2 linked regions of the Pseudoduganella dura genome follow. The protein of the gene in region 2 interacts with the protein of the main gene of each other region in a pairwise test. Links are inferred from orthologs where the notes say so. Each region holds a gene or a part of one and is shown on either strand. Other genes may lie near its edges.

Region 1 (4,674 bases), 220 kb from region 2 along the record:
TCGATCAGGTTTTCATCGCGCGCGACGGTGTCGCCCAGCCGCTTGTGCCAGGCCAGCAGGGTCGCTTCGGCGACGGATTCCGACAGTTGTGGAACTTTGACTTCGATTTGTGCCATGTATTACTCCGTGAATTCGATTATGCGTAGCCGTCGCGCGGCAGGGTCGCGAAGACCCGCCGGAACCGCGCGACTTGCCGTGTTTTACTTGGTCAGGATGAAGCCCTTGAGCTTCGAGAACGCCGTCTCCAGCAGTTCTTTCTGCTGGGCGTAATGCTTGTCGTAGTAGCCGACAGCCGGCGACGCGGAAGCGGGACGGCCGGCATACGCCAGGCGCTGGCCCGCATCCATCGACTCGAAGATGTTGTGCTGGATCTGGAACCATGGACCCTGGTTCTGCGGCTCGTCCTGCGCCCACACTACTTCGGTCAGTGCCGGGAACTTCTTCAGTTCGGCGGCGAAGGCCTTGTGCGGGAACGGGTACAGCTGTTCGACACGGATGATCGCCGTATCGGTCTGGCCGCGGGTCTTGCGGGCATTGGCGAGGTCGTAATACACCTTGCCGGAGCAGGCGATCACGCGCTTGACCTTCTTCGCATCGATCTTGTCGTCCACTTCGCCGATCACGGTCTGGAACGCACCTTTCGCCAGGTCGGACAGCGGCGAACCGGCATCCTTGTTGCGCAGCAGCGATTTCGGGGTCATCACGACCAGCGGCTTGCGGAACTGGCGCACCATCTGGCGGCGCAGCAGGTGGAAGATCTGCGCGGCCGTCGTCGGCTGCGCCACCTGCATGTTGTTCTCGGCGCACAGCTGCAGGAAGCGTTCAGGACGGGCGGAGGAGTGCTCCGGACCCTGGCCTTCGTAACCGTGCGGCAGCAGCATCACCAGGCCGGAAGCGCGGCCCCATTTCACTTCGCCGGAGCTGATGAACTGGTCGATCACGACCTGGGCACCGTTGACGAAGTCGCCGAACTGGGCTTCCCAGATCGTCAGCGTGTTCGGCTCGGCGGTCGAGTAACCGTATTCGAAGCCCAGCACCGCTTCTTCCGACAGCACGGAGTCGATCACGGTGAACGGCGCCTGGTTCTCGGAGATGTTCTGCAGCGGCACGTAGGTGCCGGCATCCCAGCGTTCGCGGTTCTGGTCGTGCAGCACGGCGTGGCGGTGCGTGAACGTGCCACGGCCGGCGTCCTGGCCGGTCAGGCGCACGGCATAGCCGGACGACACCAGCGACGCGTAGGCTAGGTGTTCGCCCATGCCCCAGTCCAGGTTCTGCTCGCCCTTGCCCATGTTGGCGCGGTCGCCCAGCACCTTCTCGACCAGCGAGTGCACCTTGAAGCCTTCGGGCACGGTGGTCAGGCGGGTGGACAGGCGCTTCAGTTCCGTCAGCGGCACGGCGGTATCGGCCGCGTCGGTCCACTTGCGGTTCAGGAACGGCAGCCAGTCGACGGCGAACTTGTTCTTGAAGTTCGAGATCACCGGGTCCACGGTGTGCTTGCCGGCGTCCATCGCATCGCGGTAGGCGGCCACCATCGTGTCGCCGCCATCGGCCGGGATCACGCCCTGTGCCGCCAGCTTGTCGGCGTACAGGCGGCGGGTGCCCGGGTGTTGCGCGATCTTCTTGTACATCAGCGGCTGCGTCAGCGCCGGGGTGTCCTGCTCGTTGTGACCCAGCTTGCGGAAGCAGATGATGTCGACGACGATGTCTTTCTGGAACTGCGCGCGGTAGTCCAGCGCGATCTGCGAAGCCAGCACCACCGCTTCAGGATCGTCGGCATTCACGTGCAGCACCGGCGCCTCGATCATCTTGACGACGTCGGAGCAGTAGATCGTCGAACGCGCATCGCGCGGATCGGACGTGGTGAAGCCGATCTGGTTGTTGATCACGATGTGCACCGTGCCGCCCGTGCCGTAGCCGCGGGTCTGCGCCAGGTTCAGCGTTTCCATCACGACGCCCTGGCCGGCGAACGCGGCATCGCCGTGCACCAGGATCGGCAGCACCTGCGCGCCGTGCACGTCGCCGCGGCGGTCCATGCGGGCCTTAACCGAACCTTCGACGACCGGGTTGACGATCTCGAGGTGGGAAGGATTGAACGCCAGCGACAGGTGGACGGGGCCGCCCGCGGTGGAGATGTCGGACGAGAAGCCCTGGTGGTACTTGACGTCGCCGGCAGGCAGGTCGTCGCCGTGCTTGCCTTCGAATTCTTCGAACAGGTCCTTCGGAGCCTTGCCCAGGGTGTTGACCAGCACGTTCAGGCGGCCGCGGTGGGCCATGCCGATGACGATTTCCTGCACGCCTTTTTCACCGGCGCGCTGGATGATCTCGTCCATCGAGGCGATGAACGTTTCGCCGCCTTCCAGCGAGAAGCGCTTCTGGCCCACGTACTTGGTATGCAGGTAACGCTCGAGGCCTTCGGCGGCCGTCAGGCGTTCCAGGATGTGCTTTTTCTTCTCGGCCGTGAAGTTCGGCGTCGAGCGGATCGATTCCAGGCGTTCCTGCAGCCAGCGCTTTTCCGCCGGGTCGGAAATGTACATGAACTCCGCGCCGATCGAACGGGTGTACGTTTCGCGCAGGTAGTTCAGCAGGTCGCGCAGCGATGCGGTTTCCGGGCCGAAGTAGGTGTTGCTGATGTTGAACACGGTATCCATGTCCGCATCGGAGAATCCGTACGAGGTCGGATCCAGTTCCGGGATCGCCGGGCGCTCCTGGCGCTGCAGCGGGTCCAGGTTGGCCCAGCGCGAACCCAGGTAGCGGTAGGCGGCGATCAGCTGGGTGGCGGCCACGCGCTTGCGGCCCATCTCGGCGTCGGCCGAGGCGGTCACGGTGCGGATCGGGCCGGCCTTGGCGCGCTCGGCAAACGAGGCGATGACGGACGAGTGGTTGACGTCTGGCTTGTTGGAGCCGTCGACGGCAGGCACGTGCTGCATGGCGTCGAAATAGGCGCGCCAGTTATCGGGCACGGAACCGGGGTTTTCCAGGTACGCTTCGTAGAGTTCCTCTACGTACGGCGCATTCCCACCAAACAGGTAGGAGTTGGACGTCTGTTGCTGCATCATTCTTGCTCACCTTTCTTCGCGCTTCGCGAGTATGGGGCGGGTTAACTAACCTTCCGCGACACGGCCTGACCGGTTAGCGGATCGCACATCAAGTTGTGGGGGAAGGACTCTTTGGTTGCCCGAAAGACAATTCGCTACCGAGCGTCCATAAATAGCCACTAAGCATAGCACGCTGCATTGAAGTGCAACAACCACCATTGAGTTAATTGGGCAGTTACTTCTTGCAGGCGGGGCACCGGACGGGAAGGCGATCGAAAGGGCCCGGCACAGGTAGACATTCCATTCTAGATCATTTATTCTACTTTCGACTTCTCCAGGATGACCGCCATGAGCACGCCACCGAAACCCACCCCCGCCGAACTGGAAATGCTGCGGCTGCTGTACCAGCTGGGCCCGGCCACCGCAAAAGGCGTGCATGCCGCCGCGGTCGGCGCGCGTCCCGATCTCACCTATGCCAACGTATTGCGGCTGCTGCAGGTCATGCATGGCAAGGGCCTGGTCACGCGCGATGAAAGTGCCCGTGCGCACGTCTATGCGCCGGCGCAGGAACAGGATTCCATGCAGACCAGCCTGCTGAAAGACCTGATCCACAAGGCGTTCGCCGGCTCCGGCAAGGCACTGGTGCTGGCCGCCCTGCGCGGCGGCCACGTGAGCGCCCGCGAACGCGCCGAGATCTCCGCCCTGCTCGACGAAGAGCGGCCTCAGGATTGAAACCGGCGCTCAACAGTCGATTGCAACCGCGCGTCACGTGTTTGTATTTTCGTCCACACTTGTCACATGCATTAATGAACTCGATCCAATAAGAGCCTGGCTGCCGGCCACGAGCCGCTATCGCCATGCCCGCACTCGACATAACTACATCTTTGGGAGTGACATGGTGAACAGCGCGGCGGCCCTGGTCGGCGAATTGCCGTTACGGGAGGTCATCGACCTGCTTGCGGGGGCCTTTTATGTCCTGGACGAGTCCGGTTATTTCGTTTTGTGGAACCGGCAGCTGGAGCAGGCGACGGGACTGTCGCCTGAACGCCTGCGCACCGTGCACATGCTCGAGCTGTTCGAACCGGAAGACCGCAAGGCGGTGATGCAGGGCTTTTGCAATGTGTTCGAAACCGATGAACGCATCCAGCTCGAGGCCCGGCTGCGCAACGGCAATGGCGGCACCACGCCCTTCCTGTTCGCCGGATCGCAGATGGCGATCGCCGGCAACGGGCGCTGCGTGTTCGGCATGGGCATCGATCTCACCCTGCATTACCGGCAGCGCGACAAGCTCGAACTGTTCGGTCGCGCGCTCACCGCGGCCAGCAACGGCATCGTCATCACCCGCCACGAAGGGCACGACAACCCGATCGAGTACGTGAACCCCGCATTCGAGCGCATCAGCGGCTACACGGCCGAGGAAGCCCTCAATCGCGACTCGCGTTTCATGGCGTCGAACGGCATGGACTCCGAACAGCGGGCCCACCTGGCCAGCGCGATCGCGTCGCAGCGTGCCGTCACGGTGGTGTTCCGCAACCAGCGCAAGAACGGCGAGCTGTTCTGGAACCACCTGACGGTGACGCCGGTGCGCGACCATGCGGGCCATGTCACCCACTTCATCGGCATCATCGAGGACATCACC
Region 2 (5,551 bases):
GCCAGCAGCAGATGATCGCGGCCCTCGAACCGCTCGGCTTCCGCTGCGAGACGATCCAGTCCGGCGACGTGACCAACCTGTGGGCGCGCCGCGGCACCGAGCAGCCGGTGTTCGTGTTCGCCGGGCACACCGACGTGGTGCCGACCGGCCCGGTCGAGCAATGGTCGTCCGAGCCGTTCTTCCCCACGATCCGCGACGGCAAGCTGTATGGCCGCGGCGCGGCCGACATGAAGACGTCGATCGCCGCGATGATCGTGGCCTGCGAGGAATTCATCGCGGCCCACCCGGACCACAAGGGTTCCATCGCGTTCCTGATCACCAGCGACGAGGAAGGCCCCGCCACCGACGGTACCGTCGTCGTCTGCGACAGGCTGCAGGAGCGCGGCGAAGCGATCGACTACTGCCTCGTGGGCGAACCCACGTCCAGCAACACGCTGGGCGACATGATCAAGAACGGCCGCCGCGGTTCGCTGTCCGGCTGCCTGACGATCAAGGGCATCCAGGGCCATATCGCCTACCCGCAGCTGGCGAAGAACCCGATCCACGTGGCCGCGCCGGCGCTGGCGGACCTGGTGGCCGAAGTATGGGACGAAGGCAACGAGTATTACCTCCCCACGTCGTGGCAGATGTCGAACGTGAAGGCCGGCACCGGCGCCAACAACGTGATCCCGGGCGAGATGGTCATCGACTTCAATTTCCGCTTCTCGACCGCCAGCACGGCGGAGGGACTGCAGGAACGCGTGCACGCGATCCTCGACCGGCACGGCCTGGACTACGACCTGAAATGGACACTGTCCGGCCACCCGTTCCTGACCCCGCGCGGCACGCTGTCGGCGGCGCTGTGCGACGCGATCAAGTCCGAGACCGGGATCCAGACCGAGCTGTCGACCACCGGCGGCACGTCCGACGGCCGCTTCATCGCCCGGATCTGCCCGCAGGTGATCGAATTCGGCCCGCCGAACGGCAGCATCCACAAGATCGACGAGCACGTGGAAGTGCGCTTCATCGATCCGCTGAAAAACATCTATCGACGCACGCTCGAGAATCTTCTCGCCCGAGATCTCTCGTAACCCTTCGCGCGTCAACTATCGAAAGCACACCATGACCATCTTCTCCACGCCGCGCGACCTGCTGCGCTACGCGACCACCCGTTTCAATACCGAACAGCTGTTCTTCGGCCACGGCAGCGCCGAGGCGTTCGACGAGGCGGCCTACCTGATCCTGCACACGCTGAAACTGCCGCTGGACAAGCTCGATCCGTTCCTCGATGCCCGCCTGCTGCCCGAGGAAGTGCAGCGTGTGCTGGCAGTGATCGAGCGCCGCGCCGCCGAGCGCATCCCGGCCGCCTACATCACCAATGAAGCATGGCTGGGGAGCTACCGGTTCTACGTGGACGAGCGCACGATCGTGCCCCGTTCGTATATCGCCGAACTGATTCCCGACTATTTCGCGCCATGGGTCAACAACCCGGAAGGCATCGCCAACGTGCTGGAACTGTGCACCGGCTCCGGCTGCCTGGCGATCATGATGGCCGATGCGTTCCCCGATGCCGCGGTCGACGCCGTCGACATCTCGCCGGATGCGCTGGAAGTGGCGCGCCGCAACGTCGACACCTACAAGCTGCAGGACCGCGTGAACCTGATCCAGTCGGACCTGTACGCCAACGTGCCGGCAAAAAAATACGACCTGATCGTCACCAACCCGCCGTACGTGAATTCCGGATCGATGGCGCAGCTGCCGAAGGAATACCGCCACGAGCCACAGATCGCGCTCGACGGCGGCGCGGACGGCATGGACCTGGTGCGCAGGATCGTGGCCGGTGCCGCCGAGCGGCTGACCGACGAGGGCCTGCTGATCGTGGAGATCGGCAATGAAAAAGAATTCGCGGAAGCGGCATTCGGCCACCTTGGCCTGACGTGGCTGACCACCAGCCAGGGTGACGACATGGTGTTTTTGCTCACCGCCGACCAATTGAAAATCTAAAGCATGATTCGTCTCGAACAAGTAAGCCTGATGCGCGGCGTGAAGCCGCTGCTGGAAAACGTCGACCTGACGCTGAACCCCGGCGACAAGATCGGCCTGATCGGCGCCAACGGCGCCGGCAAGTCCAGCCTGTTCGCGATGCTGCGCAACGAGCTGCATCCCGACCAGGGCAATATCGACTTCCCCGCCAAGTGGCGCATGGCCTACGTGGCGCAGGAAACCCCGCCGCTGCAGCGCAACGCGCTGGACTACGCGATCGACGGCGACGTCAACCTGCGCAAGCTGGAGGAAGAACTGGTGCGGCTCGAATCGATGCCCGATTCCGCCGAGCAGGGGATCGCGCTGGGCAACGCGCACGTTGCGCTGGCCGATGCCGATGCGTACACGGTGCAGTCGCGCGGCGAACAGCTGCTGCTGGGCCTGGGCTTCACGCTGGACCAGATGCAGCAGCCGGTGGCCAGCTTCTCCGGCGGCTGGCGCATGCGCCTGAACCTGGCGCAGGCGCTGATGTGCCCTTCCGACCTGCTGCTGCTCGATGAACCGACCAACCACCTGGACCTGGATGCGATCATCTGGCTCGAGGACTGGCTCAAGCGCTATGCCGGCACGCTGATCATCATCTCGCACGATCGCGATTTCCTCGACGAGATCGTGAACGTGGTGGTGCATATCGACGACCGCAAGCTGAAGCGCTACTCCGGCAATTACTCGAGCTTCGAACGCCAGCGCGCCGCGCAGATGATCCTGATGGCCGGCGCCGCCGAAAAGCAGGCGCGCAAGAAGGCGCACCTGGAATCGTTCATCGACCGCTTCAAGGCCAAGGCTTCGAAGGCCAAGCAGGCGCAGAGCCGCATGAAGGCGCTGGCGAAGATGGAGGAACTGGCGCCGCTGCGCGCCGCCGCCGAATTCTCGTTCGAGTTCCGCGAACCGCTGTCGGCGCCCAATCCGCTGCTCGTGATGGAGGATGTCGATGCCGGCTACCGCGGCGAGGATCCGGAGACGTACGAGGTCAAGGAAAAGAAGATCGTCAACGGCATCAACTTCAGCCTGCAGACAGGCCAGCGCATCGGCCTGCTGGGCGTGAACGGCGCCGGCAAGTCCACGCTGATCAAGACCGTGGCGGGCGAACTGGCACCGCTGGCCGGCACCGCGACGATCGGCAAGGGCCTGATCATCGGCTACTTCGCCCAGCACCAGGTGGAGATGCTGCGCCACGACGAATCGCCGCTGTGGCACCTGCAGAAGATCGCGCCCACGGTGCGCGAGCAGGAACTGCGCAACTTCCTGGGCGGCTTCAACTTCCCGGGCACGATGGTCACCAGCTCCATCGCGCCGTTCTCCGGCGGCGAGAAGGCGCGCCTGGCGCTGGCGCTGATCGTGTGGCAGCGCCCGAACCTGCTGCTGCTCGATGAACCGACCAACCACCTGGACCTGGAAACGCGCGAGGCGCTGACCGAGGCGCTGGCCCAGTTCGAAGGCACGCTGGTGGTGGTATCGCACGACCGGCACCTGCTGCGCGCCACGACCGATGAATTCATCATCGTGGCCAATGGCAAGCTGCAGCCGTTCGACGGCGACCTGGACGACTACAAGGACTGGCTGTTCAAGACCAAGCTGGGCAAGGGCACCGACGTGCTGCCGGCCGCCGGTAAGGAAAACAGGACGTCGTACCCGTCCACGTCGCCGGTGGCGCCGGCCGCGCCCGCCGTCGACAAGCGCGAGCAGAAGCGCGTGGACGCGGAGCAGCGCCAGCGCCTGGCCGCGCAGCGCAAGCCGATCGAGAACAAGGTCAAGCGGCTGGAAGAGCAGATCGCCAAGCGCAACGCGCAGAAGGCCGACGTGGATGCGCAGCTGCAGGACCCGGCGATCTACGAAGCGGCCAACAAACCGAAGCTGAAGACGCTGCTGGCGGACCAGGCCTTCTATACGAAGGACCTGGCGCAGCTGGAAGAGGAATGGCTGGGCTTGCAGGAGCAGCTCGAGGCGATTGCAGTCTGAGCATGGTGAATCGCGGATTCACGGCGCCAGGGCGATGAACACACCGCCCCGCTAACGACAACGCCGCCTTCGGGCGGCGTTGTCGTTAGCAGCGTTCCCTTCAGGCGGCGGCATGCAGGTTGTCGGGTTTGGTGCGGCGGATCGCCATCAGCCTGTCGATATCGACGACGACCAGCCGGCGCCCGCCGCTTTCGGCAAGCCCCAGCAGGTAATCGATATCGTTCGCGACCTGCGCGTCGATATCGGGAATGGGCTTGATGTCGCCGCCGGCCAGGGTAACGATGTCCGTCACGCCGTCGGTCACCATGCCCATCACGCAGGTGGACAGCTTGAGGATGATGACATCGGTGCGCGGATCGTGCTCCGGCGGCCGCGGGCCGAAGGCGATGCGCATGTCGACGATCGGCATGATGATACCGCGCGAGACGGCGACCCCGCTGATGATTTCTCCGTCGGTCGCGAAGCGCTCGAGCGCCTGCAAGGGCCGCAGCTCCTGCACATTGCTGTAATCGAGCGCATATTCGAGCCCGCCCAGGCGGAAAGTCAGGTACTGCCGCGCTTCGTCCCCGCGCGGCGCGCCGGCGTGCTGCTGTGGCGCCACCCGCGGCGCCGCTGATGGAGCGTCCTGCGCTTCTGGCGATTCATTCGGTTGCATGGGTATTCCTTTCGTTCGGTCCCGCGGCAAAGTTGCGCATCGCCCCATGCTAAAGTCGCCTCCCATTGCAGTGTTGAGGGCGCTCAATGTTTCCTGCCGGACCTATGCCGGCACCGCGTCAAGGCGCGGACGACCAGTCCAGCGCGCCGTGCGCCACATCGAGCACCGGCGGATCGTTCCATGAGCCGGCGCGCAGTTTCGCCCTGACTTCTTTCGGTGCGATGTCACAGGGCGCGCCGGCGTCCGGCTGGAACATCATCGTGCGCAGCACCGTGTCGCCGGCCAGCATTTTCACCTTGCAAGTCGCCGCGGCGGCGATGTCGTCGCGGCGCCGGCATGCCTGTTCCTGCTGTTCCCGTGCCTGCGCGAGCTGCGCCTGCACCGCGTTGTTGGCCTGCGACACTTCGGCGATGTCTTTCAGTGCCGGCCCCACCTGCGCCGCCAGTTTCTGGAGCTGCGCGAGCTGCGCCGCGGTCAGCGTGACTTCCCGGGCGCGCATGCTGGCGGCCAGCGCCAGGTAGCTGCGCACGTCCGGCCGGCCGGTGATCTCGTCGACCGCCGCCTTGTGCCCCGCCGCCGCGGCCTCCAGCCGCGCCACGCGCGCGGCGAGGCCGGCGATGGCTTCTTCATGGCGCCGGGTATCGGGCACGAGCGCGAACAGCAGCATCTCGCTGCCCTTGCGCGGCCCGGCGGCTTCCAGCGCAATGGTGCGGCCGGCGATCGCGCAGCCGCTGGCGATGCCGATCGTCACCTCCCCGGCCATGATCTCGCAATTGCTTGCCTCCCCGATCGTGACCTTCGCCGCGGTGATCACGCAATTCTGCGCCTGGCGGATCGTTACCTCCCCGCCTTTCGCCTGCAGCACCGCGTTGGCCGCGACGCCGCCGATGTGGATGGCCCCGGCCGCGTTGACGA

The links. The genes of interacting proteins can lie anywhere in the genome.
Region 1: the proteins of GJV26_RS22355 (region 2) and GJV26_RS21360 interact in binary tests that used the Escherichia coli proteins (3 or more experiments, as listed by UniProt). The link is inferred for Pseudoduganella dura from one-to-one orthologs.

Annotation. Positions count from the first base shown.
Region 1 is NZ_WNWM01000002.1:4,876,667-4,881,340, reverse strand. The notes cover bases 1-3,385. They hold GJV26_RS21360 (2-oxoglutarate dehydrogenase E1 component), read right to left. Parts: upstream 3,057-3,385; coding sequence 201-3,056; downstream 1-200. Other genes in these bases: GJV26_RS21355 (BlaI/MecI/CopY family transcriptional regulator), read left to right, coding at 3,375-3,385; odhB (2-oxoglutarate dehydrogenase complex dihydrolipoyllysine-residue succinyltransferase), read right to left, coding at 1-116. In the rest of the region: more of GJV26_RS21355, read left to right, coding at 3,386-3,767; GJV26_RS21350 (putative bifunctional diguanylate cyclase/phosphodiesterase), read left to right, coding at 3,931-4,674. UniProt on the Escherichia coli protein: E1 component of the 2-oxoglutarate dehydrogenase (OGDH) complex which catalyzes the decarboxylation of 2-oxoglutarate, the first step in the conversion of 2-oxoglutarate to succinyl-CoA and CO(2).
Region 2 is NZ_WNWM01000002.1:5,101,765-5,107,315, reverse strand. What follows is about bases 1,512-4,483. They hold GJV26_RS22355 (ATP-binding cassette domain-containing protein), read left to right. Parts: upstream 1,512-1,986; coding sequence 1,987-3,981; downstream 3,982-4,483. Other genes in these bases: GJV26_RS22350 (chemotaxis protein CheW), read right to left, coding at 4,082-4,483; prmB (50S ribosomal protein L3 N(5)-glutamine methyltransferase), read left to right, coding at 1,512-1,983. Outside these bases: dapE (succinyl-diaminopimelate desuccinylase), read left to right, coding at 1-1,070; more of prmB, read left to right, coding at 1,102-1,511; more of GJV26_RS22350, read right to left, coding at 4,484-4,636; GJV26_RS22345 (flagellar assembly protein A), read right to left, coding at 4,755-5,551. UniProt on the Escherichia coli protein: Genetic data indicate it may be involved in ribosome assembly or function.